DNA from 3 places in the Pseudarthrobacter sp. J1763 genome. Region 3 is predicted to be linked to each of the others. Evidence: riboswitches for the same ligand, from Rfam matches in the RefSeq annotation. Region 3 holds a riboswitch; each other region holds the start of a gene.
What was found. A riboswitch is a leader RNA that binds a small molecule or an ion and turns the genes downstream of it on or off. The one in region 3 is predicted to bind thiamine pyrophosphate.

Region 1 (9,790 bases), on a different contig from region 3:
TCACCAGGGCCCGGGGCACGTACTCCAGGGGCAGGACCCGGCATTCGCACCGGATGCCGGCCTCGTTGGCTTCCTTGTCGGTCATCCCGACCGCGGCCAGGGCCGGGCTGGTGAAGGTGACCCGGGGCAGGTGCCGGTAGTCGACCTCGCGGCCGGCGTTGTTGAAGGCGTTCTCCACCACCAGGGAGCCGTGGGATGCTGCGACGTAGACGAATTCGCGGTGTCCGGTCACGTCTCCGGCGGCCAATATCCTGGGATTGGTGCTGGCCAGCCGGCTGTTGACCAAGATCTCGCCGCCGTCCCCGGTTTTCACGCCGACCGCGGACAGGTTCAGGCCGTCCGTGACCGGGCGCCTTCCCGTGGCGACGAGCAGCCTGGCGGCCCGGAATTCCTCCTGGCCGCCGGAGGCGGCCGCGGTCGCAACGATCCCGCGGGTGGCCGGATCCGTACGTACGGAGGACACGGCCGCCCGGCGGACGACGCGGATGCCCTCGTCGGCGAAGACGCCCATCAGGGCGCGGGAGGCTTCGGGTTCCTCGGCCGAGGCCAGGCGGGAGCGGACCAGCATGGTGACCTTGGACCCGAGCCGGGCGAAGAGCTGGGCCTGTTCCAGGGCCACGTACCCGCCGCCGAGCACGAGCAGGGAGTCGGGGACCTCCTCGAGTTCCATCGCGGTGGTGGCGGTCAGGTAGTCCGTGTCTGCCAAACCCTCGATCGGGGGCGCCCACGGAGCCGACCCAGTGGCCACCAGATAGTGCGCGGCCCTTACGGACTCCCGCATCCCGTCCTGTCCGGTGATTTCCAGGACGGGATCGTCCTGGGTGCCGGTGAACACGGCATTGCCCTGGCGCAGCTCCCAGCCATAGTCCGCGATCAGGTCCACGTACTTATCCGAACGCATCGTCTCCACCAGGGAACGCTTCCCACCGATCAGCCCGGCCATGTCCACCGGCCCGGCTGAGGTGCTGATGCCGGGGAACCGGCCTGCTCCGTCCAGGGCAACTTGCCTGGCCTCTGCCGCGGCCAGGAGTGCCTTGGACGGCACGCAGCCGGTGTTCACGCACGTGCCGCCGACGGTGGAGCGCTCGATCATCAGGACGCGTTTGCCCAGGTTGGTCGCCCGGATCGCGGCCGCGAATGCTCCGCCGCCCGATCCGATGACGGCCAGATCAAAATCAGGTGTTGGTTCAGACATGGAATCCTCCAAAGTCGTACAGCAGCGACGTCCCGAAATACCCGTAACAGTGCCTCGTATATGGTTCTGCCCCAGTCTGCACCTTCCACCGAGGGGGAAGGTCAAGAGGCTGACTCCGCTCTCCCGGCCCGGGGCGCCACCCGCGGGTTCCTACCCCCTGTTGACCTTCCACTAAACTGGAAGGTCAAGGAGGAACCCCCCGGGGACGAGAGGTGCATGATGCTTATCGGCGAAACTGCCGCAGCCGCGGGCATGACGGCCAAGACCCTGCGGTTCTACGAGGACCGCGGCCTATTGCCGGCCGCCGACAGGGCACCGAACGGATACCGCGACTACGCCCAGGAAACAGTCAGCCGGCTGGAATTCATCCGCCGCGGCCGCACGGCCGGACTGACCCTTGCCCAGATCGGTGACATCCTCTCCGTCCGGGACATCGGCCAGGCCCCCTGCGTACACGTCCGGGATCTGCTGGCCAAACAGCTCCGCGACCTCGACGCCCGGATCGCAGAACTCACGGCACTGCGTGCAACCGTTGCCGAATTTCATGACGCCGCGGCCGCCGGGGACCCTGCAGCCTGCGACCCCGAACGCATCTGCAGCTACCTCTAAACCCGACCAGATCCCGACGCTCCTCCTGTGTGACTGCTAGTTCGGATTGGCGGTTTTTTCGCAGCTCGGTTTGGCGGTTTTAGCTAATTCCTATGACGAGGGTTGATGTCAGTTTCAGAAGTCGACTGCACGGAATAGCAGAAGGCGTCTGCACCATTCCCGGGTGCTGTGCGTTGGCCGGGCTGGCGGTTGACCGAGGAGCGCGTCAGCCCCGGCAGCTGCGAACAGGAGGCCTCAGCTGCCGGAGATATGTCATATCCCCATCGCTGGGAGGGCCTGCTTCCGAGGATGGAGGCCCTCCGGGGAACACCAGTCATCATCCAACCGGAACGGGCACGCCGGGGTGCTAGGGTTTTTTCATCCACACGGGTGCCCTAATGCAGGGGCTGAGATCGGGCTGATGCAGCCTGCGACCGTTGAACCTGTCCGGGTCATGCCGGCGAAGGAAGTAGGAAACCACTGATGAACGCCATGAATTCACATTCGCTCGCGTACGCCCGCGACCCGGAACACGGCATTAGCGTCCCTGTCACGGAGATCGCCTTGGAGGACTCTCCGAACGGGGTGAAGAATCCACCGTTCACGGTGTACCGGACGGCCGGGCCCGGCAGCGATCCGGTAATCGGCCTGGAGCCGTTCCGGTCCGAATGGATAGAATCCCGGGGCGACACCGAGCCCTACGGCGGACGGGAACGGAACCTGCTCGATGACGGCAAGTCCGCCGTGCGCCGGGGTGCCGCGTCCGCGGAATGGAAGGGCGCGCAGCCGGTGCCCCGCCGCGCCCTCAACGGCAAGACGGTCACCCAGATGCACTACGCCCGCCAGGGCGTGATCACGCAGGAGATGCGGTTCGTGGCAGTGCGGGAGAACTGCGACGTTGAACTGGTCCGCAGTGAGGTGGCGGCGGGCCGGGCCATCATTCCGAACAACATTAACCACCCTGAATCCGAGCCGATGATCATCGGCAAGGCGTTCCTGGTGAAGATCAACGCCAACATCGGCAACTCGGCCGTGACCAGCTCCATTGCCGAGGAAGTGGACAAACTGCAGTGGGCCGCCCAGTGGGGCGCAGACACGGTGATGGACCTCTCCACCGGCGATGACATCCACACCACCCGTGAATGGATCATCCGCAACTCCCCCGTCCCGATCGGCACGGTCCCGATCTATCAGGCGCTGGAGAAGGTCAACGGCGAGGCCAATGACCTGACCTGGGAGATCTACCGGGACACCGTGATCGAGCAGTGCGAGCAGGGCGTGGACTACATGACCGTCCACGCCGGCGTGCTGCTGCGCTACGTGCCGCTGACCGCAAACCGGGTGACCGGGATCGTCTCCCGCGGAGGGTCCATCATGGCCGGTTGGTGCCTGGCCCATCACCAGGAGAACTTCCTCTACACCCACTTCGATGAACTGTGCGAAATCTTCGCCAAGTACGACGTCGCCTTTTCCCTGGGCGACGGCCTGCGGCCGGGGGCGACCGCGGATGCCAACGACGCCGCACAGTTTGCCGAACTAGACACCCTGGCGGAGCTGACCAAGCGCGCCTGGAAGTACGACGTGCAGGTCATGGTCGAAGGCCCGGGCCACATCCCCTTCCACCTGGTCCGGGAAAACGTCGAACGCCAGCAGGAACTCTGCGACGGCGCCCCGTTCTATACCCTCGGCCCACTGGTGACCGACATTGCCCCCGGCTACGACCACATCACCTCGGCCATCGGCGCCACGGAGATCGCCCGCTACGGCACCGCGATGCTCTGCTACGTCACGCCCAAAGAACACCTCGGGTTGCCGAACAAAGATGACGTCAAAACCGGCGTGATCACCTACAAGATCGCCGCCCACGCCGCGGACCTCGCCAAAGGCCACCCGGGCGCCCACGAACGCGACGACGCCCTGTCCAAGGCACGGTTCGAGTTCCGCTGGCGCGATCAGTTCGCCCTTTCCCTGGACCCGGAAACGGCCGAATCCTTCCACGACGAGACCCTGCCCGCCGAACCGGCCAAGACCGCGCACTTCTGCTCCATGTGCGGTCCCAAGTTCTGTTCCATGCGGCTCTCCCAGGACATCCGCGACCAGTTCGGAGGCATGTCCGAACAGGAAGCCATCGCAGGAATGGAGGCCAAGTCCACCGAATTCCTCGAATCCGGCGGGAAGGTCTACCTGCCCGAACCGGTTCTGCCCAGGAGCTAGGAGCGGGTCCGGCCAGGGCCGGTCCTTCGTGGCCGGTCCTGGCCGGACCTGAACACCGCCGACTAAGAGGCCTGTTCGAAAGGGCCGTTGAAGCCCTCACCGCCGGGACCGGCCCCATCCAGCAACGACTGGCCGACGCGTACGTCTGGCTGACCGCCGACCGGACCCGGCCGCGCTCAATCCGCGTCCGCTTAATCGTGATGCTCCTCTACCTCACCTCACCCCCCAATCTCAAGCCTGCCTCGATCGTTCGACGTTCTCAGAAACGAATGATTTCAAGAACGCCTTGAATCGAGAAAGGCGGCGCTTGCCGTGAGGCGCCGGAACTGTGACTGTCGGTTCGGAATGGCGGCTTTTTCACAGCTCGGTTTGGCGGTTTTAACGTTCCGTTCGAGGATCGGCTTACGGACATTTATGCCCAAACAGCGATCACAGAACTCCGCTACTTAGCGATCAAATCCTTAGGCGCGGAGCTCCGGATGCGGAATCGTCTCAAAGTGGCTGTTATTGCCGCGGTCTGTTTCAGACAGCGAATGGACCGGACAGCGGGGACAGTTGCCTCATCGGCTCCGTCCGGCGGGTTTTGGGTGCACGTAACTACGGGTTCAGGTTTTCGGGATTGAGTACTGCAGCCTGGCCGTCGGTGAAGAATCCGTCGCCGGTTGCGTTGTGTCCCTGCTGGGCGTCCACGACGTGCACCAGGTGGGGCTGTGCCACTTTCAGTGATTGCAGGATGTATGCCCTCTCCACGTCGATATTCGGGTCGATGTGGTGGGTTGGCAATCCGGATTTCGTTCCTATCCCGATGCCGCGGTCGAAGCTGGCTGTGGCGACCCACACGGGTTGGCCGCCGATGGTGAAATTGGTTCTCCAGATCCTTGTGTGGTGCCGCTGTACCAGGGTGTTGGCGTCGGTGGGTTTTTCGAATGCCACTGTCTCCGGCCTGGCATCCAGATAGGACGGCGTGACCGGAGCGGTGAGGTACTGCTCGTTGCGTACTGCGACGAGGATGGAACGCAGGGTGTTGCCCAGGGTCGAGGGGTCGGCTTTGTACCATCCGGCCCTCTTGAACAGTTCCTCGATCTGCTGCTGGCTGCCGAGGTAGATGAAGTTGATCGGTTCCATTCTGGCCCCGGTCAACGTTTCGCTGTAGATGGGCAACTGCCGGATGGCGGCCGCGTCCAACGCAGGCAACGCCTGGGCTGTCTCCTGACGTTCAAGGACGGTCAGGGGCGTGAGCTCGGCGCCGAATATCCCGGCGAACAGCAAGGGAGCGGCAACGGCGATTAGCAGCGGCTGTTTGACCGCGGCGCTGAGTTTCACCGGTTGGACCAGGTGGAACCGGTCGTTGATCTCCAACGGTGTGATGATGCCGGCGAGAAGAAACAAACCCAGGCCGAGACTGCCCAGGATGTCGCTGGGGTAGTGGACGCCCAAATATATTCGGCTGATTCCGACCAGCAAGACGGCGGTTAGCGCTGCCAGGACGATCAGTAGCCTGGCTATGGAGGACTTGATGGCGCGGCACAGCAGGTAGGCGGTGAGTCCGCCCATGACGGTCGCCGTCAGGGTGTGTCCGCTGGGAAAACTGAAGCTGTTTTCGCTCAGCAAGCCCAGGGAGCGGTCCGGCCGGGGCCGTGCGACGATCTGCTTGATCACCGCGGAGGCGGCGCGTTCCAGGCCAAAGGCGGCCGCCAGCAGGACCGGTACCCACCATTGCCGCCGCCGCCAGGACGCCAGGCTCAGGATGATGAGGAAAACGATAACCGACGTCGAACTCGCGGCAAAGGTAACGAAAATGAAGAACGTGTTCTGCCCGTCGGTGCGGATGTCCGGCACGAGATTGAGGATCCGCTGGTCGATGCCGGCGAACGAGGTCTTCAGGACGACCGCTCGTGTGACGCTGATGAAAAGCCAGAGGGCCGCGGCCGCGGCCGCGGCGCCGATGGTCAGGACGAGTCCGGTTGGCCGTTTCATCGAGAGCCGGCGGCCGGCCCAGCCGACGAGGCGCGGGTGGCGTCGGCGGAGCCGTACGACGTAGGTGTTGGCCCGGACGCCTTCCCAGGCGGAGACCAGTATCGACCACGCGATTTTCAGCGGCGTGCGCAGGACCATGATCAGGCTGAAGACGAACAGGATGATCAACAGCAGCTGCACGAGCAAGGCGGCCGCAAAGATCAACGGGATCCCGACAACATCCAGGGTATTGAGCAGATAGGCGTTCAGGGCAGTAAAAACAACAACTGCCAGCAACGCTGCCCCGTACCTCAGCGTCTGTACGCTGATCATTCCCAGTCGCCTTTTCGTCCGCCGTGCGGCGGAATTGCGGTTTGATTCATCCCGGCTCCGTCCGGTCCCGGCCCGTGTCCGCGACTGCCGGGGACATGCCTGCGGTGCGGGGATGACGGATGAATACTCCGACGCCGGCGGTCAGGAGGGCCAGTGCGCCGTAGCCGGCCGCGAGTCCCGTGGCGGCCGCGACTGCCCCTACCATCAGCGGGCCGCCCGCGTCGCCGAGTTCGCGGCCGACTTCGGCGGCGCCCATGGTCTGGCCCAGCCGCTCCGGCGGTGTGGCGGCGGCCAGGGCCGCAAAGGCAACCGGGGTGATGATGCCCGTTCCGGCGCCGATGGCCGCGGCGGCCGCCAGCAGCCCGGCGGTCCCGGGTAGCATGGCGGCGGCCAGGCCTACGGCCGTGAGCGCCAGGCCCAGGCCCGCGAGGCGCCCCGGATGACGGGCTGGTGTATCGGATGCCCGGCCGGCGAGGGGCTGGGCGACGGCGGCGCAGACGGCCAGGACCGAGACGGCAGCTCCAGTGGCGACGGGCCCGAGACCTGCTGCTGCCCCCGAGAGGGGAAGGAAGCCGACGCCGACGGACAGGGCCGCCGTCGCGGCTGCCAGGGCGGCGGTCGGGGCCAGGAAGGCCCGATCGGCCAGCCGCCGGGCCAGGTCAGCGACGGTCTGCCGGGCACGGGGCAGCGGCGCCGCCACGGGCACGGCCAGAAAGGCCCACACGGCTACCGCCAGTGCCAGGAGTGCGGTGAGGGTGAACAGCAGTTCCAGCCCGCCGGAGGCCACCAGTGTTCCTCCGATCAATGGACCGGCGGTGTATCCGATGCTCTTGTAGAACCCGTAGGAGCCGAACGCTCTGCCCTGGCGGCCCGCGGGGTTCAGCCGGGCAACCAGGGCAGAGGCTGCCGGGGAGAACGCTGAGGCGGCTGCGCCCTGGCCCGGTCGGGCCAGCCACAGCCATGCCGGATCCCGGGCCAGGACGAAGGCTGCGGAAAAGAGGGCGAAGGCGGCCAGGCCGCCGAGCAGGACCGGTTTGGGGCCGATCCGGTCCGAGAGTGTCCCGAAAACGGGTTTGAGCAGCACCTCGGCTCCGTCGTACAGGGCCAGCATCGCCCCGAGCAGCAGCAGGGACTGGCCGTGGCCGATGCTGTAGGCGCCGAGGTTCGCCGCCACGGCATGGGCACCGAACGCCGTGGTGAAGCCGGCCGCATACAGGGGGAACAGATGCCGCCGGGGGCTTGGAACCCCGGCGCCCCGTGCGTCGGCTGTCATTGCTCGGGCTCCGGCGCGGATCCGGGAACGGGCGCGCTGGCGCGGCGTTCCCGGCGTGCTTTGCGCACGCGCCAGACGATGAACGCGATCACGGCCACCGCCAGCACCACGGCCGTGATATCGCGTCCGGCTGCCTTGGCGGCGGCTTCGTAGGAGTTGCCGGCCAGGAAACCCAGCAGCACAAACCCCGCGCCCCAGACCAGGCCGCCGGCGGCGTTGAAGACCAGAAACCGGGGATAGGGCATCCGGGACGTCCCGGCCAGGGCAGGCATGACCGCCCTGAAGAACGCCACAAACCGGCCGAGGAAGACCGCTGATCCTCCCCGGCGGTGCAGGAAGTCCTGCGCTTTGTCCAGTTTGGCGCGGCGTTTGTTCATGACCTTCAGGTTCAGGACCCGGGGGCCGAAGTGTTTGCCGATCTCGTAGCCGACCGTGTCCCCGACAATGGCGGCCAGCACCACCAGGACCATCATCATCCACAGCTCCACGTGGCCCCGGCTGGCGACGACGCCTCCGAGGACCGCCGCTGTCTCTCCCGGGATCACGAACCCGATGAACAACGCGTCCTCAGCGAACACCAGCAGCCCCACCAGGGTCAACGCCAGGACCGGATTGACGTTCAGGATGCTGTCCACGAACGCGCTCACCCGGCACCGCTTCCCTGGGTACGAAGACCGCGGGCCCCGCTCAGGAAGTGCTCGACTACCGGATCCTGGTTCACGATCTGCTCCCCGCGTGTTGCGCCAACCGGCAGAAATCCGGCCTTCAAGTAACAAATGATACATTTATGCGTGTGACGATGGAAGATCTCGGGTGGTTGCTGGTTCTCGTGCAGGTGCCCGCGCAGCCGTCCCGGCACCGCGTGGCGGTATGGCGGGAGTTGCGCCGGGCCGGGGCCGTTCCCGTCTCCCACGGCACCTGGGTGCTGCCCGCGTTACCGGCTTTCGAATCCGCCCTGGGACGGGCCGGGGAACTCGCCGAGCGTGGATCAGGCACACTCACCGTCGTTGATGCAGCACCCCGCAACGATGCCGGTAAGGCACTTCTCCGCGAAGCGTTTGCGGCCGCGAGGGCCGAGGAATGGGCCGAGTTCATCGCCGACTGCGGTAAGGTCGAGGATGAGATAGCCCGTGAGATCGCCAAGTCAAAATTCACCTTCGGGGAACTCGAAGAAGAAGAACAAAGCCTGGAACGGCTGCGCCGCTGGTACCGGGACCTCAAATCCCGCGACGTCCTCCGTCTCTCCCAGGCCGCAACGGCGCAGGAACACCTGACCCGCTGCACCACCGCCCTGGAAGGCTACGCCCAACAGGTCTACGAGACCGTCCTCCCGTAAAGGAACACCGCTTGAAGCACTCCTCCTCCCGCATCGCTGCCCGGCACCTGCCGTGGCGGTCATGGTGGCTGCTGCCACTGTCGATCCTCCTGCTTGCACTCACCGTGTCGATGGGGGTTCTGGCGAAAACCTTCGGCTCCCCTGGCCCGGACCTCGATGTCGATGTCAGCCTCAGCCATGACCGCAGCCCGGCCTTGACGACTCTGGCCACGATCATCAACGCCGTGCTTTCCCCGGCAGGGAATGTGATCATCCTCGCCCTTGTGTGCCTGATCCTGATGTTCGTCCTGCGCCGGCCACTGACCGCCCTGGCGTTTGGTTCGACGGTTGCTGCCGGGTGGTTGTCATCGGAAATCGGAAAGGTCACGGTCGCCCGGCTGCGGCCCCCGGGAGCAGTGACCCACGCACTTATCACGGAAAACGGCTATGACAGCTTCCCCAGCGGCCACACCGCCTTCGCGGTAGCCCTGGTCTGGGGAGCGGTGCTGGTCCTTGCCCGCACCCCGGCCCAGCGCGTCGTTACCGCGGTCGTTGGTGGCATATTCGCGGCCGTGGTGGCGTTGTCACGGCTATATCTGGGCGTCCATTACCCGACCGATGTTGCAGGTTCCCTGCTCATCAGCACCGCAGGAATCCTGTTCTGGCTGCCTCTATGGAACAACCTCATCGAACCCCGGCTTAGCAAGATCCCCCTGATCAGCAAAAGGTCAGCGCATACCTCCGCCCACCCGTCCCGGTAACCGGGCGCCCATCGTCCACGCATTTCCCTCAACCGGCAGCTGAGGCACCCGGTAATCTGGCGCAATGGCTCTTGAACTTGTCTCGCTGACACCGACGCAGGCTCTGGGTATTCCAGTGGCCCTTGTTGGTTCTGTCTTCCTGGCCCTGGGAGCAC
Region 2 (10,207 bases), on a different contig from region 3:
ATTCCGGCGTCGAGCACTACCGGGACGTTGGCGCGGGCAACGATCAGTTCGATGTTGTGCGGGTTGAGGATGCCCAAGCCTGTCCCAATCGGAGCACCGAGTGGCATGACGGCGGCAGCGCCTAAGTTTTCCAGACGCAACGCCAGAACCGGATCGTCGTTGGTGTAAGCGAACACTTGGAACCCACTTGCCACGAGTTGTTCGGTCGCTTGAACTAGCTCCACGGCATCCGGGAGCAGGGTTTGCTCGTCGGCTATAACCTCAAGCTTCACCCAGTTGGTCTCTAGGGCTTCTCGTGCCAGTTCAGCTGTCAAAACAGCGTCGCGAGCGGTGTAGCAACCAGCCGTGTTGGGCAGAACGCGGATCCCGTGGCTTTGCAGCAGTTCGAAGAGCGAGCCTGCCGTGGCAGGTGAATAGCGGCGCATGGCCACGGTGGTGAGTTCAGTCCCGGAAGCCACCAGCGCCGCCCCCAAACCGTCCAGGCTTGGCGCACCTCCAGTGCCCATAATAAGCCGCGAATTCAGTGCCACGCCGTCGATGTGAAGTTGGTCCTTGGACATTTCAGCCTCCCTGTACTGCTGTAACGAGTTCGACGTCGTCTTCCGAACAAAGCGTTGTTCCGCGCCATTGGCTTCGTGGCACCACCGCTGCGTTGCGGGCAACAGCAATACCCAGCCTGCGGCCGTCAACGGCTTGTCCTTGTTCATTGATCGTTCTGCCCGTGACGGCTTGGACAAGGTCTGCAACGGTGGCTCCAGCGCTAAGGCTGTGTGGCTCCCCGTTGAGTGAAATATTGAGCGTGGTCACGAATGCTCCCGGTCCTTGCTGTGAGTTGTGGGTAGGGAAAATCTGTCCGGTCTAAAAGGCGCCCACCGTACGTCCGCTATTCTGTCCATAAGTTGGCGGCAAATCTGGGCTGCAACAGGCGCAAGGAGAACGCCGTGGCGGAAGAACCCGGTGGCCACAATCAACCCCGGAATGTCCTGGCTTTTGGGATTGAGCTGGCTCCTTGGATCCGAACTTGAGTGGCCAGAGCTTGAGTGGCCGGAGCTTGAGTTGTCAGAGCTTGAGTTGTCAGAGCTTGAGTTGTCACAGTGCAGTGTGGATGCGGCAACTCGCCCCAGGAGCGGGGCGTTGTCTGGAGTACCTGGACGTGGCCTTGAAGTGGACTCGAAAAGTTCGAGCTCAGCCACGGCCGGAACCAACGATTGGGCGTCGCGGAGCAGTTGGTAAACGCCTCCGGCAGAAACACCGGAGCTATTGTCCTCACGGGAGGTGGCACCAATAACTACCGTCCCGTCCTCTCGAGGCACAATGTAAACGGGAACACCATGGACGCTTCCGCGCACAGTGGCGGTCAGCAGCGGACGCAATTTTGAAGGCACCCGGAGGCGAAGAATATCCCCGTACACTTTCCGCAGGGGCAGCCGAAGACCGGGTGGAAGCCCTTGCAACTCTTCTGCGTAAGTTCCATTAGCAACTACCACTTCTTGTGACCTGACCGTGCGGCCATCTCCAAGGTCCACTCCCGCGACCCTGGCATCACTCCACACCAAGCCGAGCGCGCGCTCGCTCAGGTGAATGCCGCCGTCGTTAATAAAGGTCTCTAAAAGTGCTGCGTGAATTCGCCGTGGATCCACTTGGTGGTCTTGGGGAATGGTGTAAGCGGCCGACAGCCCTGGGGCCAATAGCGGCTCCGCACTGCGGGCCCGTGACACCGTTAGTGGTTGTACGTTGAGTCCTTGACGAAGTTGTTCCGCGTACAGGTCCGCTAGGGCCCGACGATCGGCCGCGTCCACACCCAATAGCAGTGTTTCTGTGTTCTGGTAACCGGCGTTCGGAGCAAACGGACGTGCAAACTCTGGCCACAATCGGGCCGATTCGAGAGTGAGTTCAAGGAGTTGCTGCTCTTGATAATGGAGCTCACTCACTGGTGCCAGCATCCCTGCTGCAGCGTGGGTGGCGCCGGTTCCGGGTGCTGGATCAATCAGCACCACCGAACGGCCAGACGTGAGGGCTTGGTATGCGATAGCCATCCCCACAATGCCCGCGCCAATGACGGCAACGTCAGCCTCTACGGCCATCTTCATTCCTTCCCTACGCCGGCACTATCCGGATCAGGTATAACGGTCGGCACTAAAGCCCTCTCAGCCGTGAACAACACCGTGTTCAAGCTCCCGCAGTACTCGCCCAGTCTAAAGGAACTACGCTGGTTCTTATGAGCCAACACGTCCACCATGCTGCCCGTCTCTACCTGTGCACCGATGCGCGCACCGAACGCGGAGATTTTGCCGACTTTGTTGACGCCGCATTTTCCGGTGGCGTTGACATCATCCAGCTGCGGGACAAGAACATTGATGTGGCCACGGAGCTGGAAGCACTCAAAGTTCTTGAGGCAGCCGCTACACGGCACGGACGGTTGTGGGCCGTCAACGATCGCGCCGACGTGGCGAGCCTTGCACAAGCTCCGGTGTTCCACATTGGGCAGGATGATCTCCCCTTCGACTTTGCTCGAAAAGTGCTGGGCAAAAAAACGGTGATAGGTATGTCCACTCACTCCCCAGCCCAAGTGGACGCCGCCATTGCTGCAGCCCCGGGCCGTAAAGGTTTGGACTACTTCTGTGTAGGCCCACTGTGGGCGACTCCCACCAAACCCGGCCGGGCCGCCGTCGGGCTGGAATTGGTGGAATATGCGGCTCAAGCAGCAGCCAAAATCGATGGCCCCATTCAGATCCCTTGGTTCGCAATCGGCGGGATTGACCTGAGCAACATCGGCCAAGTGGTGGAAGCTGGGGCCCAGCGTGTGGTGGTGGTTCGCGCCATTACCGAGGCTAGCGATCCTGCTGAAGCGGCCCTCAAGTTGCTTGAAGCGTTACCCAGCCAAGACGACGTGGCCAACAGCTAGATTTCTTGCTCAGACGGGCCAAGAATCGGTGGAGCGGACGGAGCTGCGGCAATCGTGACGAAGAATTTGACGCTATTTCCGCCACTAAGGTGGCTTTTCCCGCTAGCCTGAATTTCGTGTTTCATCAACGGATAGCCCCACGCGCCCTTGACCCGCAGAGCCAATTGGCAGGTGCACTGAGTGCCCTAAAAACTGAGCTCAAACTGCCCTTGGAATATCCTCCAGTGGCCGTCCAAGACGCAGAAGCTGCTGTGGCTAAGCATCAGCTTCCAAGCCTTGACCTCACGGCCTTTGAATTTGTGACGATAGATCCACCCAGCTCAACTGACCTTGACCAAGCCATGTATTTGGAACGGGCCGGCGACGGCTACAAAGTTCTCTACGCGATTGCTGACGTGCCGTCTTTTGTGAACCCAGGCGGCGAACTGGATGCTGAGACTCGCCGTCGTGGTCAGACTTTTTACGCTCCGGACGGCCGCATCCCTCTGCACCCAGAGATTATTTCCGAAGACGCTGGCAGCCTGCTGCCAGATCAGCTTCGAGCTGCCTATGTGTGGGAATTCGAACTCGACGCCAATGCCGAGCTGACCTCCGCCGTCGTCCGCCGTGCTCAAGTCCGCAGCCGAGCCAAACTTAACTATCAAGGTGTTCAAGAGCAGATCGACAACGGCACCGCCTCAGAGAGTCTTCAGCTGCTCAAAGAGATCGGCCTCAAACGCATTGAACTAGAACGCAAGCGCGGCGGTGCGAGCCTGAACATCCCCGAGCAGGAGATCGAACAAGTCCCCGGTGGTTCCGGCATAACCTACCGGATTGTGGCAGCCCCGCAACTACCCGTTGAGGATTGGAACGCACAAATTTCATTGCTCACCGGAATGGCGGCCGCTGACATTATGCTCAAGGGGAAGGTGGGCATTCTGCGGACCATGCCTGCTCCCGATGAAAAATCTCTGAAAGCATTTACCTTGCAGACTGCTGCATTGGGTCAAAAATGGGACTCCTCGATCTCCTATGGTGAATATCTGCGCACCCTTGATCCAAGCAACCCCAAGCACTTGGCCATTTTGCATTCGGCCGGCGTTTTGTTCCGCGGAGCCGGCTACACCCCCTTTGACGGGGACGTTCCGCAAGAAACGGTTCAGGCAGCCATTGGGGCTCCGTACGCGCACACCACTGCACCGTTGCGCCGCCTCGTTGACCGTTGGAGTCTTGTTATTTGTGAGGCTTTGAGTAACGGCCAAGAAGTCCCTGCCTGGGCAAGGGAGTCTTTGGCGCAATTGCCTGAGATTATGACGGCTTCAGACCAGTTGGCGTCCAAACTTGAACGTGTCTCCATAGACACCATTGAGGCTGCGATTTTGAGTCCTCTGGTGGGCCGGGAATTTGAAGCAGTGGTCATTTCGGGGTCCCGAGACGGCAACGGCAAGCCGGATCACGTTCCCTACGGAATAGTTCAAATTGCCGAACCTGCTGTCGCTGCTCGCTGCGAAGGCGAAATGGAAGCTGGCACCGTAGTGAGGGTCAAACTGGTCTCGGTAGACATCGTCAAACGCGAGATTGTGCTCCAACGCGTGGGCTAAGCACTCAGCGTTGCCAGCGCCACAAGGTAGCCCACCTTGTGGCGCGATCCCGTGATTCGGCTGCTCTACGGCTAGACTGAAAAAGTAGTTATGGATGCCCGGTCGTTGATTGAACCACCAAACTTCGCTGGCCGCAGCTGATGCGGTCCCTGAAATCAACAATCCCGCCCCTACGCGGACTGATAATGAACCGCCGGTCCCAGTGCCGGCGCCTAGAAAAACCGCGATCGGCTCCACTGGAATTGTCTGCGCGTTTACCGTGTGCTCCGAAGGTCCGGAACAACGTTCTACCTCTACGTCGAGCACAACGCGCGGCCCAAATGAATAAGGAAACTCCCTGTGAGTGAATTGCACACCCATGAAATCCTCAGCGATGCCTCCGGTACGGAAGTCCTTGAGCCTGAAGAGACCATCGTTACCACCGCGGTAGCTAAAGAAATTGAAGAGAAGTCTTTCGCCGACTACGACGTCCGCGCAGACATCGTTGAGTCGCTGGCTGATGCCGGAATTACTCATCCTTTCCCCATCCAGTCCATGACCTTGCCCGTAGCCCTTGCTGGCCACGACATCATTGGTCAGGCCAAAACCGGAACGGGTAAAACGCTCGGCTTTGGTATCCCCGCTCTTCAGCGTGTGGTTGGCCAGGATGACCCCGGCTATGACCGTTTGCCAGCACCGGGTGCGCCTCAAGCACTCGTTATTGTTCCCACGCGTGAACTTGCCGTTCAGGTGGCTAACGATCTTCAGACTGCCTCACGCAAGCGCAACGCGCGGATAGCTACCATTTACGGTGGGCGCGCCTACGAGCCTCAGATTGAAGCTCTTCAAAAGGGCGTTGAGCTTGTAGTGGGTACCCCGGGTCGACTCATTGACCTTTACAAGCAAAAGCATTTGGTCCTCAAAAACGTCAAGATCGTGATCCTCGATGAGGCTGACGAAATGCTTGACCTTGGTTTCTTGCCGGACGTGGAAACATTGATCGCTGGTACTCCTGCGGTCCGCCAGACCTTGTTGTTCTCTGCCACCATGCCTGGCCCGGTCATTGCTATGGCCCGGCGCTACATGACCCAGCCCACGCACATTCGTGCAGCTGACCCGGATGACGAAGGCCTGACCAAGCGCGACATCCGTCAGCTGATCTACCGTGCCCACGCCATGGACAAGATTGAGGTTGTGGCACGTATTCTGCAGGCACGTGGCCGCGGACGCAGCATCATCTTCACCAAAACCAAGCGCACCGCCGCCAAAGTTTCTGAAGAGCTGGTTGATCGCGGTTTCGCCGCTGCAGCCATCCACGGTGACCTTGGACAGGGTGCACGCGAGCAGGCTTTGCGAGCTTTCCGCAACAACAAGGTGGACGTTTTGGTTGCCACTGACGTTGCTGCCCGCGGTATTGATGTGGACGATGTCACTCACGTGATCAACTACCAGTGCGTAGAAGACGAGAAAATCTACTTGCACCGTGTTGGCCGCACCGGCCGCGCAGGCAACAAGGGCACCGCGGTGACCTTTGTTGACTGGGATGACATGCCTCGCTGGGGTCTGATCAACAAGGCCCTAGGCCTGAGCGTCCCCGAGCCAATCGAGACCTACTCCTCTTCACCCCACCTCTATGAGGACTTGGACATTCCGGCCGGCACCAAGGGCCGTTTGCCCCGCAATCAGCGCGTACTTGAAGGCGTTGGCGGCGAAGTTCTTGAAGACTTGGGCGAGACCGGCAAAAAGAATGCTGGAGGTTCGCGTCCGGATTCTCGCGGCCCCCGGCAGAATTCCCGCGGTGGCGCTTCACAGGGTTCACGCAGCGGTTCTCACGACCGTAACCGCGACGGCGGCCGTGATTCCGGACGCCAGTCCGAGGCCGCCACTCGGGATGCCGCAAGCACCTCACGGCCCGCACGTGATGAGAACCGCACGGAGGCCGCAGCATCAGCGTCGTCCGAGCCGCGCGTTCGCCGTAACCGTAGCCGTACTCGTCGCCGTAACGGCGAGGTAGTCAACGCCCCGGAGCAGGGTGGCAACAACGCCCCCTCCACTAACGAAGGCTAAGACGCCTCGATGCACAACTCTGTCTGGGCGCCGGACGGCAGCAATTTGGTGGTTCACGCTGATAATGCGGAATTTTTGCCAACACTGCCGGACGGCGCCTTTACTCTGATTTATGTTGATCCGCCGTTCAACACCGGGCGGGTTCAAAGCCGCCAGCTGACCACGATGGTACGCAGCGAAGCCGCCGATGGTGACCGCGTGGGTTTCCAAGGCCGGTCTTATGCCACGGTCAAGGGCGCCTTGCACCGTTACGACGACGCGTTCAGCGACTATTGGGCCTTTTTGGAGCCTCGGCTTATGGAAGCTTGGCGCCTTCTTGCCGACGATGGCACCTTGTACTTGCACCTTGATTACCGTGAGGTGCACTACGCCAAAGTGATGTTGGATTCGATCTTTGGGCGCGAATCGTTCCTCAACGAGATCATCTGGGCCTACGACTACGGCGCACGAGCGAAGAACCGTTGGCCCACCAAGCACGACAACATCTTGGTGTACGTCAAAAACCCGTCCCGTTATCACTTTGATGCAGCAGCTGTGGACCGGGAACCCTATATGGCTCCCGGGCTGGTCACCGAGGCCAAACGAAAGCTCGGCAAACTGCCGACCGACGTCTGGTGGCACACCATCGTCTCCCCCACCGGTAAAGAGAAAACTGGTTACCCCACGCAGAAGCCCGAGGGCCTCATTCGGCGCATCGTGACAGCGTCAAGCCGTGAAGGCGACTGGTGCTTAGACTTTTTTGCCGGTTCCGGGACGCTCGGTGCTGTCGCTTCAAAATCGGGGCGCCGTTTTGTGTGTGTTGACCAAAACCCGCCAGCCATCGAAGTAATGGCCAAGCGCCTGGGTGCGGTAGCCGAGGTAGTAGGTTTCCCTAGCTCCAAGAACGCATAAAAGCGTGGACCGAGTCGGCGATCATTTGCACAGCGATCGCCGAGAGCAAAAGACCAGCAATACGGGTGACGAGTTCCACGCCGTTCTCACCCAATACCCGCTGAACCAGCCCAGCAAAGCGCATGGCCAAATACAGGGCCGCGAGGGTTACAGCAATGCCCAAGCCTACTGCCAGGTACTGCGGGAACGTCGAGGACCGCTGCACGTTGACCATCACTGCCACAATCGCGCCCGGACCTGCCATCAACGGAGTACCCAACGGCACAAAGGCAACGTTTTTGTACTTGGTAGCTGTCTCTTCGCCACCCGTAGAGCCAGTGAGCAATTGCAGTGCGATCAGCACCAGCAGCAACCCACCAGCGCCTTGAAGCGCAGCGAGGGAAATGTGCATGTAGTTCAGAATGGATTGGCCAAAGATGGCAAAAGCCACAATCACACCGGTGGCCACCAAAAGCGCTTGTAACGCTGAGAGGTTCCGGTCTCGGGGCGACATTTGAGCCGTCAGAGACATAAAAATGGGCACGGTGCCGGGCGGGTCCATGATCACAAATAGCGTCACGAGTACCGAGGCAAAAAGTTGCAGGTCAATCCAGTTCACTAGCCAAGTTTAGTGGCCCAGTTTAGGCAAAAGGACTGAAACGGCATGTGAAATTGCCAATCCAGCTCCAGCTGTTCAGGACCTTAGGGACGTACGACGGCGGCGCCTCGCCCTTGGGCTTCAATCTCCCCCAAGGCTTCCTCGCTGGTCAGGTTCTCGCCGAGGCGGTTAACCTTTCCGCTGCCGTGATAATCGCTGGACCCGGTGATCAACAGTGAGTGCTTGACAGCGAGCTGGCGCAAGAACTCCCGGCCGTCCTCAGGATTATCTCGGTGGTCAATCTCTACCCCGGCCAGTCCGGCGTCGATCATCTCTAGAAAGACTGACTCTTCCACTACCCGGCCGCGGGCTGCGGCAACAGGGTGAGCGAAGACGGGCACGCCACCGGCCGCACGGACCAATTCAACGGCGCGGGCAGGATGCGGCGCATAGTGATGCGCGTAGTACTTTGAGTGCGGCGTGAGAATGGAGGCGAAAGCTTCACTCCGGTCAGCCACTATCCCGGCGGCTACAAGCGCGTCGGCAATGTGCGGCCTTCCTACGGTGGCACCGGGGGAAACGTGAGCTGTAACGTCATCCCAGCTCAGCGGGTAGTCCTCCGCCAGCAAGTTGACCATGGTCTCGGCCCGGCTGAGCCGCGCGTCGCGAGCTTTGGTGATCTCCTCGAGCAAACCAGGATCCGCCGGATCGTGCAGGTAGCTGAGAAGATGGACGCTGATCCCATTGTCCGTGCGGCAAGAAACTTCCATTCCGGGAACAAAGCTCAGCCCTAAAGCCGTTGCTGCAGCCGCCGCTTCTGCCCAGCCAGCCGTGGTGTCGTGGTCCGTGAGCGCCACGACGTCAAGGGCTGCAGCGTGCGCTGATTTCATCACCTCGGCAGGAGATTCGGTGCCGTCGGAGATGCGTGAATGGGTGTGCAGATCGATCCTCACGCTCTCAGCCTAGACGAGCTGGGGCCATTGAGCCCCTCGCGCTTGGCCGCCCGCGCGCCCGGTGAGAACATGGGATGGTGACTAACGCTGAAAACACCCCCGAAGTAAGCTCTCAAGCTCTCGAAGACCGCGTGAATAATCGTTCACAGCGGCCCAATTCTGTTGCTTTTAAGGCCTTTATGGCTAGCAACTGGGCCCCCGCCTCTTCGGAGTTGCCGGGCCTCGACGAGGTCGCAGACCACGCCGCCGGACGCCGTCGTGCCATTTCTGAACTGTTCAAGGGCGAACGTTTGGTGATTCCGGCTGGCCCGTTGAAAGTCCGTTCCAATGACTGCGATTACCGTTTCCGCCCGCACTCCGCTTTTGCCCATCTGACCGGTTTGGGCTTGGACCATGAGCCGGATGCTGTGCTGATTCTGGAACCTACCGATGAAGGAAAGGGCGATGACGGCGGTCACCACCACGCGACGCTCTACTTCCGTCCTTTGGCCGGCCGGGACACCGAACAGTTTTACGCCGACGCCCGCTCAGGCGAGTTCTGGATTGGCCCGCGCCCAACCTTGGCGGAGTTCAAGGCTCGTTTGGGTCTTGCCACTGCTCATCTTGATGAGCTCGAAGTTGCCATCACCAAAAACGTGGGTGCGCCGGAGATCGGCGGAATTTCCATCCGCTTGGTGCGCAAAGTTGATGAGAACATCGATGCTCTTGTTGATACCGCACGCTACAACACCGCGAAGGACCCTGAGAACCTTAACCTCACCGCGTTGGACGCCCTGGACGAGGTTCTGAGCGAAGCGCTCTCTGAGCTGCGTCTACTCAAGGACGAGTGGGAAATTCAGCAGATGAAGGTGGCCATTGCGGCCACCGTTCAAGGCTTCGAAGAAGTTGTGAAGTCCTTGCCTCGAGCCATTGGCCACCGCCGCGGCGAGCGCGTTGTTGAGGGCGCATTTTTTGCTCGTGCCCGCGAAGAAGGCAATGAGCTGGGTTATGACACAATCGCAGCCGCCGGTAACAACGCCACCATCCTCCACTGGACCCACAACAATGGGACAGTCAAGGAAGGCGAATTGCTTCTCTTGGACGCTGGGGTCGAAGCAGATTCGCTCTACACCGCTGACGTCACCCGTACCTTGCCTACAAACGGCACCTTTTCCGAGGTTCAGCGCAAGGTTTACCAGGCTGTACTGGACGCTGCCGATGCAGGTTTCGCAGCAGCCCAGCCGGGTGTGAAGTTCCGCGATATCCACTCCACGGC
Region 3 (10,207 bases):
TCCAGTAGGCCTAGCATCAATCACGTTCCTGAACAGCTGCAACACCAGCATCCAGCTCTCAGCGGACCCACAATTCCGGGGCCGCGTCCTGGCACTGTACTTGGCCGTCCTGCAGGGAGGAACCGCCATCGGCGCCCCACTCATGGGTTGGATCGGCACCGAATTCGGCCCCCGCTGGGCCATCGGAGTTGGCGGCTTAGCGGTTCTTGTGGCTGGAATCGGCGCGCTCATCGCCGTCAACAGGCATAGCGGCCTGACCTGGCGGCAGCAGTTCTACGCCGTCTCATCTAGAAAAAGTCCGAGCTTTTGAAGCCAGTTTCGAAGTCGCTTTAGATCCCGGGAAGGACCCGCTTGAGCTTTGGACTTGGCTCGTTCTCGCGCGAGCGTGAAGCGCCTAGCGGCCCAGCGCCGTCGTGCGTTACACCCACCGCCTTGGCCACCACACCCGCAAACCCGCCGCTGGTCTCAAACGCTTCACGTTGCACGCGCGCACCGTTGCCGCGGGCAAAAATGTCAGCCACGGCCGCGGCAGCCACGTCCCATTCGCCCTGCTCTTGAAGCACCTCGCGTACATGCTCCAGCAAGGAGTCGACGACGGCGCGGGCCGGCTGAGGCGTGAAGGTTTCCGGATGCAGCAGCTCGCCGTCGATCCCGGCACGGCTCGCTTGCCACGACGCCATCTCCAGCAACACCACCGGCGTGCATGCGGGCGCATTTCCGGCCACAGCCGAGCGCGCGGAAGTCTCAACCAAAGCGCGAACCAGCACCGCCAACAAAGCAGCGTCCTCGGCACGGAGACAAATATCTGCCACGCGCACCTCCACGGTCGGCTGGTCCTTAGACACCCGCGCGTCGAAATAAATCATGCCCTGATCCAAGGCGACACCGGTGCCAACCATCCGATCCACCAGGCTGCGGTAATTCTCCAGCGACCCAAAAACCTCGGTGGGCCCCGCCATTGGCCAACGGTTCCAAGCCTGGCTCCGATAGCTCGCGTAACCGGATTCCTTGCCATTCCAGTATGGAGAGTTGGCGCTCAGAGCGACCAACACGGGCAACCATTCGCGCATTCGGTCCAGAATGGCCACACCTTCTTCATCCGATTCCACGGAGGTGTGAACATGGAAACCACAGGTGAGTTGATCGGCGGCCATCAGCCCAAACCTGCGGTTGATTTCAGCGGTCCGCTGCATCGGTGTGGTGTGCGGCTCCGTAGCAACAGGGGACGTTGCCAAGGCTGCGATGCGGGCACCATGGGCGTGCGCTGCGGCATCAGCCATGGCACGGCTCGCCCGGATCTGGCGCAATAACTCGGCGTAATCGGAGCACGGCTCGGTTTGAGTTTCAATCTGCTCAAGCTTGAACTCGGCCGTGAGCCCCTCGCCCTCGGGAGCAGTATCCTCGGCAAGAAGCCGGTCCGCGATGGCCAATGGCACACCCGTTACCGGATCCACAATCAGCAGTTCTTCCTCAACACCAAAAGTACGCATGGGGCCATTCTGCCCTGTTCGGCAGCAGAATCGCTTTAACGCAGTACGCGGCCCGGCGCATGAAAGATCCGCCGGGCCGCATACGAACAATCGACGTCAGTCCTGGAAGTACTCGATCCCGGCGCCGATGCTGTTCAAACGCTCGGCCAGGTCCTCGTAGCCGCGCTCAATCACGTAGATGTTGCGCAGCTCGGAGGTTCCACGAGCTGCCAGCATCGCCAACAAAATGCATGCAGCGGGCCGCAACGCCGGCGGGCAACCAACCTCAGCGGCGCGCCACTTGGTAGGCCCGTTGACGTAAATCCGGTGCGGATCCAGCAACTGAACGTTAGCGCCCAGCTTGTTCAGCTCGGTCAAGTAGATGGCGCGGTTCTCGTAGACCCAGTCATGAATCATGGTCTGACCTGTGGCATTGCCGGCAATCACGGCAAAGAACGGCAGGTTGTCGATGTTCAAACCAGGGAACGGCATCGGGTGGATCTTGTCCACCGCGGCACGCAACTCAGACGGCTTGGTGGTGACATCCACCAAACGGGTGCGGCCGTTACGTGCCACGTACTCCCCGGAAATCTCCAATTCCTGGCCCATGTGTTCGAGCATGTTCAGCTCGATCTCCATAAACTCGATGGGCACCCGGCGGATAGTCACCTCAGAATTGGTGACAATCGCAGCGGTGATCAGGCTCATCGCCTCGATGGGATCCTCGGAGGGGAAGTATTCGATGTCAGCGTTGATGGCCGGGCGGCCGGTGATACGCAGCGTGGTGGTACCGACACCCTCTATCTTGACGCCAAGCATCTCCAAGTAGAAGCAGAGGTCCTGCACCATGTAGTTAGGGCTGGCATTGCGGATAACTGTGGTGCCCTGACGGTGCGCGGCAGCCATAATGGCATTCTCGGTGACAGTGTCGCCACGCTCGGTCAGCACAAAGTTGCGATCATGCGAATCGGCCGGCGGCGCCTGAACCGAGTAGAAACCGGACTTCGCCTCCACCTCAAGGCCAAACTGACGCAAGGCCTGCATGTGAGGTTCCACTGTCCGGGTACCTAGATCGCAACCACCGGCATACGGCAGCTGGTATTCGGCCCGCTCATCCAAAAGAGGGCCCAAAAGCATAATGACGCTGCGCGTGCGGCGAGCGGCAGCCACGTCCATGGAATCCAAGTCCAAGGTGGCGGGGCGGCGAATCTGCAAGTCGTTGGCGTTCAGCCACGTGCACTCCACACCAATACTGGTCAGCACTTCAACAATTCGGTTGACCTCTTCAATACGGGCCAAGCGGCGCAGGATGGTGGTTCCGCGGTTGATCAAGCTAGCGCACAGCAGTGCCACACCCGCGTTTTTGGAGGTATTGACGTCTACGGCACCGGAGAGAGTACGTCCACCCTCAACGCGCAAGTGGGTCATTTGCTGACGGCCCACCTTGACTATGCTGCGGCCAAAAATGTCCTCGAGGCGCTGGATCATTTTCAGGCTGAGGTTTTGCCGCCCGGTTTCCATTCGCGCCACGGCACTTTGGCTAGTCCCCAGCTCTGAAGCCAACTGGCCTTGGGTCCAACCTTTTTCTCCACGAGCATCGCGAAGTAGTGCACCAACGTGTTCAACAGTCTGCTGAGTCATAGCTTAAGAAATATCATCCATGAGTTATTTAAGTCGAATCGACGCGCCGAAGGGCTCCTTTAGTGAGCCCTAAGTCACCTCATGCGATATTTGGCATAACCCAGTGCGGCTTACTGCTGGGTAAATACAAAGTTCCACGTGCCACACACAACGGCCGCGCTCACCGCTGCTAGCGCAATCAACAAGCCACCGCCCAGCACCCAAACGTCCATCCCACTGTACGCCGCAGGCCGTGCCCACGAGCGTTCGCCGGCACCAAAACCGCGCGCCTCCATGGTCACCGCTAGCCGTGACGCCCGCCGGATCGCCTGCACCAGCAACCCAAAACTCTGCCCCAGCTTCGCCTTGATCCGCACCAAGGGATTCCCGGTGGCCCCTACGCCCCGGGCGCGCCGCGCCATCCCAATGGTCTGCCATTCCTGGACCATGATCCCCACGAGCCGCAGCGCAGCCAATGTCCCCAGCACAAAACGGTGTGGCAACTTGGCCTGCTGAGCCAGCGAATCCGCCAAGTCTGTGGGATCCGTGCAAGCCATCAACAGCACGGCTGGCAACGCAACAGCCAAACCGCGCAACATAAACGCCAGCCCCAAGGTCAGTGAGCCTTCGCTCATGGACCAGATGCCGACGTCGAACAGCATTCTCCCGTGTTCCGGCGCCAGCAGCGCCGTAGACCAACCGCCCAGGATCGCCGCCAAGAGTAGTGGCCAGCCTCGCTGGAACAATTGCCGAGCACTCAGCCCGGCCAGCGGCAGTATCAGCAATTCAGCTGCGAGAGCCACGGAGGCTGACAGCCAGTCAATGGACAGCACCAGCGCCAAGGTAATGATTACGACGGCGGCGAATTTGGCCAGCGGATTGGCCCGGCTCAGCAGCGCCCCACCGGGGGTTTGGGTGTCGTTATGCGGCAAAGGTACCGTGGCGCTCATGCCTGCGCTTCCCTTTCCGAGTGCGCTTCCGAGTGCGCTTCCGGACTCAGTTTCAACTGAGCCCCACCCAAAACGTGAGTGAATTCGGCGTCGTGCGTGACTGCGACAACGGCGGTCCCGGCGTCCAGGAGCTCGGTGAGCAAGGACGCAAGTTCGGCCCATGTATTGGCGTCCTGCCCGAAGGTTGGCTCATCCAAGACCAATACATCGGGGTGCGCGGCCAGCACTGTGGCAACGGAGAGTCGCCGTTTTTCACCGCCGGAAAGGGTATACGGGTTGGCGTCGGCAAGTTTTTCCAACCGCAAGCGGGCCATAAGCTCTTCAACGCGCTCGTCACCGCGGCCCAATTGCGCAGGCCCAAAGTGCAGTTCGTCGATCACTTTTCCTGTCACAAATTGATGCTCGGGTTCCTGAAATACCGTGCCAATCCGCTCGATCAGTTCCTTGGGCTTCCATCGGTAGGGGTCAGTTCCCGCGCCGCGAGCCAGTGGCTCGCCAGCATTGACCTGGCCAGAGACGGGAGCCAGCAGCCCGGCCAAGGTCAGGGCAAAAGTGGATTTTCCGGCACCGTTTGGCCCGGTAACACTCAGGGCTTCGCCATGCTTCAGGACAGTATTAACACCATTGAGAACCGGGACGGCTGGGATTCGTCTAAATCCGCGGCGTGTGGCTTTTGTGCGGGACACAGCGAGGTCCATTGCGCTCAGTAGCGGCTTGTTTCCAAGATCTTCGGCCATAACCGTGGCGTTGCGTCCCCGAACTTCGGGCACCCAGCCCGGCACCCACACCCCGGCCGCTTTGAGCAGGTCCTCATTGTGGGTCAGCACCGCGCCCGGATGTCCGTCCGAAAGCACACCGTCCGGGCCCAGCACCACAATCCTGTCCACGAGGTCTTTCCATACGGAGACCCGGTGCTCAACCACCAGTAGTGTGGCACCAGTTTTCTCCACACAGCGTTCCACGGCATCGCGGACTTCCAGCACACCGGCCGGGTCCAGATTTGCGGTGGGCTCGTCCAACAAAATGATCCCAGGGCGCATCGCCAATACGCCCGCCAACGCGAGGCGCTGTTTCTGACCACCGGACAGTTCCGCCGTGGAGTGCCACAAAGGCAAGTGAGAAAGTCCGACGTCGGCCAGCGCCTCGCGCACCCGTGGCCAGATTTCCTCGCGGGGCACGGCCAGGTTCTCCGCACCGAACGCCACATCGTCACCAATGCGGCTCAACACCACTTGGCTTTCCGGGTCTTGCTGAACTAACCCTGCCCGGCCGCGGGCCGCCCGCGGATCCAAGCCGTCCAGCAGCAAGGTGCCCTGTTGCTCGGATTCCTCAGTGTCGCTTACCGCCCTAGGTGCGGTAGCGGCGTGAGGCGCGGCCCCGGCGTCGTTATCTCCCAAAACGCCGGCGAGGGCATGTAAAACCGTGGACTTTCCGGCACCGGACGGGCCCAAAAGTAGTACCCGTTCGCCGGGCCGAATATCCAAATCTAGCCCGCGGACGGCCGGGGTGGAGCGGCCAGCATGCCGCCACCCCCAGCCCTGCGCCCGGACGCTTGCCGGCCGGAAAGCCGCAGCTGATGAGGCCATCAGGAGAACGCCGGCTCCTTGTCAGCACGGCGCGAGGCAAAGGAGCTCAATACGCCGGTGGTGGCCAAGCCGCGCGTGGCGATCCATGACAACGCACCGGCGATGATGGCTCCGGAGATGGTGGTGAAGACGATGTAGACGAGCTTGTCCGCACCGGAATAGGCAATGTTCCAACCCCACGGGAGGAAGCAGTCATTGAGGCCACAGAACAAACCAGCGCCTGCACCGGCCAGCAGGGAAGCGGTGAGATTAAAGTTGCGGTACTTCAGCGCAGCGAACACTAACTCGGCGCCCAAACCCTGCAGAATGCCGGAGATCAGCACCGTAACCCCATACTGGGAACCCATCAGCAACTCGCCCATGGATGCCACAGCCTCACAAAAGAGTGCGGCACCGGGCTTGCGGATGATCAGCATGCCCAATACTGCCGGAATCATCCAGCCACCGGCATAGAGTCCGGACAGCGGCGGGTACGCCACGGTTGCGGGGGAAATAAGGTTGGCGCCTTGGGACCAAGCCCAGAAAATAACGCCACCGGCTACGGCAATCAGTGCCGCAACCACAATGTCTACTACGCGCCAGCTTTTACGTTGCTGAGCAGCTACTTGCGTTGTCATGTCTTCCTCCTGAGGAAACAGGAGGGGAAAGCGCCCCGGCGTCTTGCGGCCCCGGCACACTTCGAGAACTCGACTCCCTATCGCCGGTACTAACCGGATCAGGTTCGAGGGTCTGCGGTCATCCGCACTCTCAGCACCCACACAGCTGACCCGTTAAGGTCCGACGGCGGCGCTCCCCTGTCGTATAAATCTGCCCTGATGGGCGTGGTCAACTTTACACCCGTAGGGGCGCGCGGACGCAGGTGGAGGCCTGAAACTTTCTAAAATCCTTACACTCCGGGCAATTTTGCACTGCGTGCACTTAAGGCTCTAAGCTGAGCGAGTGACACTCACCGCTCCAGAACTGCACTCCCGGCGCGAACAAAACAAACTCGCCACTCGGCAGGCCATCATTCAGGCTGCGCTGTTACTGCTACGCAACCATGGCCTCGGCCAGTTCACCGCAGACCAGCTCGCCGAAGAAGCCGGCATTTCACGCCGCACGTTCTTCAACTACTTCCCCAGCCCCGAAGCCGCCCTCGCCGCGACCACCGAGGGTTTCCTCGACGTCGCAATTGCGAGTTTTTATGACCGACCTGCGGATGAATCGCTCTTGGACTCAGCCATCGCGGCCGTGTCCGCACTGGCAGATCCGGGCCATCTTGGCCCCATGGCCGAGGTGTGTTCGTTGACCATAGGGCAAGCTCAAATGTCCCGTTTTCAGCTCGAAGCCTGGGACAACGCCACCGCCCGGCTCACCGAAGCCACCTTGCAACGATTAGGCCCGGACACTGATCAGCTCTACGTACGCGCCATGGTTGGCGCGGTGATCGCGTGCGGAAAAGCCGCCATGGAAATCTGGCTGGAACGCCACGGCGGCAAAGACAACACCCCCGAATCACTCGCTGAACTACGCCAACTTCTCGTGGAATCCATCTCGCTGTTGCGCGACGGTTTTGCCCACTAACTTTCCGCCTCAACCCACGTCCTAGAACGGTCTTCCCATGGCTCTTTTGCTTTACCGGCTCGGAAAATTCTCCTACCAGCACCGCCGGTGGGTGGTCACCTTTTGGCTGGCCCTCCTGGTCGCCGTCGGTGGTTCCGCCGTCGCTTTCCACGGCACCACATCCAACAACTTCAAGATCCCGGGAACCGAAACACAGCGGGTCCTCGATGAGTTGAAACAAGAGCTGCCCAAGTCCGCTGGCGGCAGCGCCCCCGTGGTGTTTGAAGGCAGCAATGGTGCGGCAATTACTGATGCGCAAAAAACTGCCATCTCCGCAGCGCTCAAGGACCTCTCCAGCGTTGACGTGGTGGAAAGCTCGGTAGACCCCTTCACCACCCAAGCTCAGCTGGATGGCGCCCTCGCCACCTTGGAAGCCAACCAGAAGAAGATCGACGACGGCAAGGCCCAGCTAGCCGCCGGTCAGAAACAACTCGACGCCGCCAAAGCGCAGATAGATGCAGGCAAGGCCCAAGCCGCCCAGGCTCAAGCAGCTGGTGTCCAAATCCCCGCAGCTCAGGCCGCTGCAGCCGCCGCACAGTTAGAGGCCGCTGAAAAGCAATACAACGACGGCGTGGCTCAAGCTAAAGCCAGCGCCCAGGAACTTACCGATGCACAGAGCAAACTGGACCTCGGCAAGCGTCAGCAAAAGTCTTCCGAAGGTATGCGCTTTGTCTCCGAAAACGGCAACGCCGCGGTGGCACAAATCCAGTTCAACACCTCCATCAACGCCCTAACCCCGGCTCAGCGCGAGCAAGTTCAGGACGTGGTGAATAAGGCCAAGTCCTCCGGCGTGGAGATCTATTTCAGCAAGGAAATTGTTGAAGACGTTTCTGAGCTCTTTGGTACGGCCGAAATCGTAGGCCTGGCCGTGGCTGCATTGGTGCTGCTGCTGATGCTCGGCACCCTGGTTGCTGCGGGGCTGCCGCTCCTGATGGCCATCATCGGTGTGGGTGTGGGTGTGGGCGGAACGTTCGCACTGACCGGCGTGATTGAGATGAGCTCTGTTTCCCCGATGCTCGGCCTAATGATCGGCCTCGCGGTGGGCATTGACTACTCCTTGTTCATCGTCAACCGCCACCGGAACCAGCTGCTTGAGGGCATGGAGATGGGCGAATCGATCGCCCGCGCCACCGGAACGGCCGGTAACGCGGTGACCTTTGCCGGCCTCACCGTGGTGATCGCCCTTGCCGCACTGGTTGTTCCGGGCCTGCCATTCCTTGCCGTGATGGGTATTGCTGCAGCAGCAACTGTGGCGATTTCCGTGGCCGTTGCCATCACGCTCACCCCGGCACTCCTAGGCGTCATTGGCACCAAGTTGATTTCCAAGCGTGCATGGAAGAGGCGCGAAAAGCACCTCGCGCACACCGCACACCACGCCAAGGACGACGACGGTTCCCACGGTTGGGGCGGTTTTGTCACCAAACACCCGTGGCTCTCCTTGGTGGTCAGTGTGATTGCCTTGGGCCTGGTGGCAATCCCCGCCACCCAGCTACGTTTGGCACTACCCGACGGCGGGACGGAACCTGCCGATTCGAGCGCCTACAAGGCGTACAGCACTGTTGGCCAGAACTTCGGTGAAGGCATGAACGGCCCCATCGTGTTGGTGGCCAAGCTGCCTTCCGGGCTGAGCGAGACCGATGCCCAAACCAAGGAATACAACATCTCGGATGTTCTGCGCACTGTGGAGAATGTTCAGGCTGCAGTTCCGGTTGCTCTGAGCGAGGACCGCACTACTGCGGTTTTCCAGATCATCCCCAAGGAAGGGCCGGCCAGCGCCTCGACGGTCAAGGTGGTTTCCGATCTGCGGGCTAAAGGCACGGAGTTGAAGTCTTCTGAGGACGTCACCATCGGTTTGACCGGTCAAACCGCCGCCAACGTGGATGTTTCCAACAAGCTCGGCGACGCCCTACCACTGTATTTAGTGATTGTGGTGGGCCTTTCACTGATCTTGCTGATGCTGGTGTTCCGCTCCATCATTGTTCCGCTGCTAGCAACGGCTGGCTTCCTACTCTCCCTTGCCGCGGCATTTGGTGGAGTGGTGGCCGTGTACCAGTGGGGCTGGCTGGGAAACATCTTTGACGTTCACCACCCCGGCGCAGTGCTGAGCTTCTTGCCGATCATTCTCATTGGTGTGCTGTTCGGTTTGGCCATGGACTACCAAGTGTTTATTGCCTCGGGTATGCGCGAGGCCTACATGCATGGCGCCACGGCTCAGCGGGCTGTGCGAAGCGGGTTCAGCCATGCAGCGAAGGTGGTCACCGCTGCTGCGATCATTATGACCAGTGTGTTTGCCGGGTTCATCTTCAGCCATCTGACAATGGTCCGGCCCATGGGCTTTGCCATGGCGTTCGGTGTGCTGGTGGATGCCTTTATTGTTCGCATGACCATCATCCCGGCAGCCATGCACTTGTTGGGCAAGGCAGCTTGGTGGCTGCCGAAGTGGCTCGAGCGCATTTTGCCGGACGTTGATGTGGAAGGTGCCAAGATCGTGGCCCTCACCTCGTCGCCAGCTGAAGAATCTGCTGTTGAAGAATCTGTGGCAGCAGAGAAAGACGCGCCCGCTCACAGACGCTAGGCTGGATCCAGAGTTGTTCGCAGGAAAAATTCCCATCACGAGGAGTGATCAATGAACATTTTGCTGAAACTGTTGGGCACGGGCGTAAGCATCGGTGCAGGAATTGTTGGCAGCAAGCTCGTCAACGCTGCGTGGCTCAAGGCCACTGGCAACAAGCCGCCTAAGCCCGGCGATGAGGCCGAATCTAGCCTGCGTCAGGCATTGGTTTTCGCCCTGATTTCCGGTTCGGTGAGTACCGTTATTCAGGTGCTCACAGGCCGTGGAACCCAGCGAGCCATTGCTCGATTCAACAAGACTCAGGACATCGTCTAGGGCCATCGCACGCCGCGTCATAGACCCTGATCACGTGAGTCGTGAGAACCGCTACATTTTTGGACATCCGCATCCGGGATCCCGGATGCGGAT

Region 1: another riboswitch for thiamine pyrophosphate. It lies ahead of thiC (phosphomethylpyrimidine synthase ThiC); the one in region 3 lies ahead of ACQQCD_RS08255 (ECF transporter S component).
Region 2: another riboswitch for thiamine pyrophosphate. It lies ahead of thiO (glycine oxidase ThiO); the one in region 3 lies ahead of ACQQCD_RS08255 (ECF transporter S component).

Annotation. Positions count from the first base shown of each region.
Region 1 is NZ_JBNPEN010000021.1:9,747-19,536, reverse strand. Features, by position in the region: gene merA (mercury(II) reductase) at 1-1,195, opposite strand, end outside; gene ACQQCD_RS13635 (heavy metal-responsive transcriptional regulator) at 1,415-1,804, shown strand; TPP riboswitch at 2,160-2,269, shown strand; gene thiC (phosphomethylpyrimidine synthase ThiC) at 2,267-3,997, shown strand; gene ACQQCD_RS13625 (LssY C-terminal domain-containing protein) at 4,595-6,286, opposite strand; gene ACQQCD_RS13620 (MFS transporter) at 6,333-7,559, opposite strand; gene ACQQCD_RS13615 (DedA family protein) at 7,556-8,206, opposite strand; gene ACQQCD_RS13610 (Chromate resistance protein ChrB) at 8,347-8,895, shown strand; gene ACQQCD_RS13605 (phosphatase PAP2 family protein) at 8,907-9,635, shown strand; gene ACQQCD_RS13600 (DMT family transporter) at 9,700-9,790, shown strand, end outside.
Region 2 is NZ_JBNPEN010000001.1:194,694-204,900, reverse strand. Features, by position in the region: gene ACQQCD_RS01045 (thiazole synthase) at 1-560, opposite strand, end outside; gene thiS (sulfur carrier protein ThiS) at 562-807, opposite strand; gene thiO (glycine oxidase ThiO) at 804-2,090, opposite strand; TPP riboswitch at 2,078-2,191, opposite strand; gene thiE (thiamine phosphate synthase) at 2,219-2,905, shown strand; gene ACQQCD_RS01025 (RNB domain-containing ribonuclease) at 3,022-4,485, shown strand; gene ACQQCD_RS01020 (DEAD/DEAH box helicase) at 4,825-6,531, shown strand; gene ACQQCD_RS01015 (DNA-methyltransferase) at 6,541-7,422, shown strand; gene ACQQCD_RS01010 (MarC family protein) at 7,403-8,011, opposite strand; gene ACQQCD_RS01005 (PHP domain-containing protein) at 8,104-8,952, opposite strand; gene ACQQCD_RS01000 (aminopeptidase P family protein) at 9,030-10,207, shown strand, end outside.
Region 3 is NZ_JBNPEN010000006.1:150,875-161,081, forward strand. Features, by position in the region: gene ACQQCD_RS08230 (MFS transporter) at 1-310, shown strand, start outside; gene ACQQCD_RS08235 (glutamate--cysteine ligase) at 330-1,490, opposite strand; gene ACQQCD_RS08240 (UDP-N-acetylglucosamine 1-carboxyvinyltransferase) at 1,587-3,110, opposite strand; gene ACQQCD_RS08245 (energy-coupling factor transporter transmembrane component T family protein) at 3,221-4,039, opposite strand; gene ACQQCD_RS08250 (ABC transporter ATP-binding protein) at 4,036-5,625, opposite strand; gene ACQQCD_RS08255 (ECF transporter S component) at 5,625-6,242, opposite strand; TPP riboswitch at 6,300-6,431, opposite strand; gene ACQQCD_RS08260 (TetR family transcriptional regulator) at 6,565-7,188, shown strand; gene ACQQCD_RS08265 (MMPL family transporter) at 7,226-9,802, shown strand; gene ACQQCD_RS08270 (DUF4235 domain-containing protein) at 9,854-10,114, shown strand.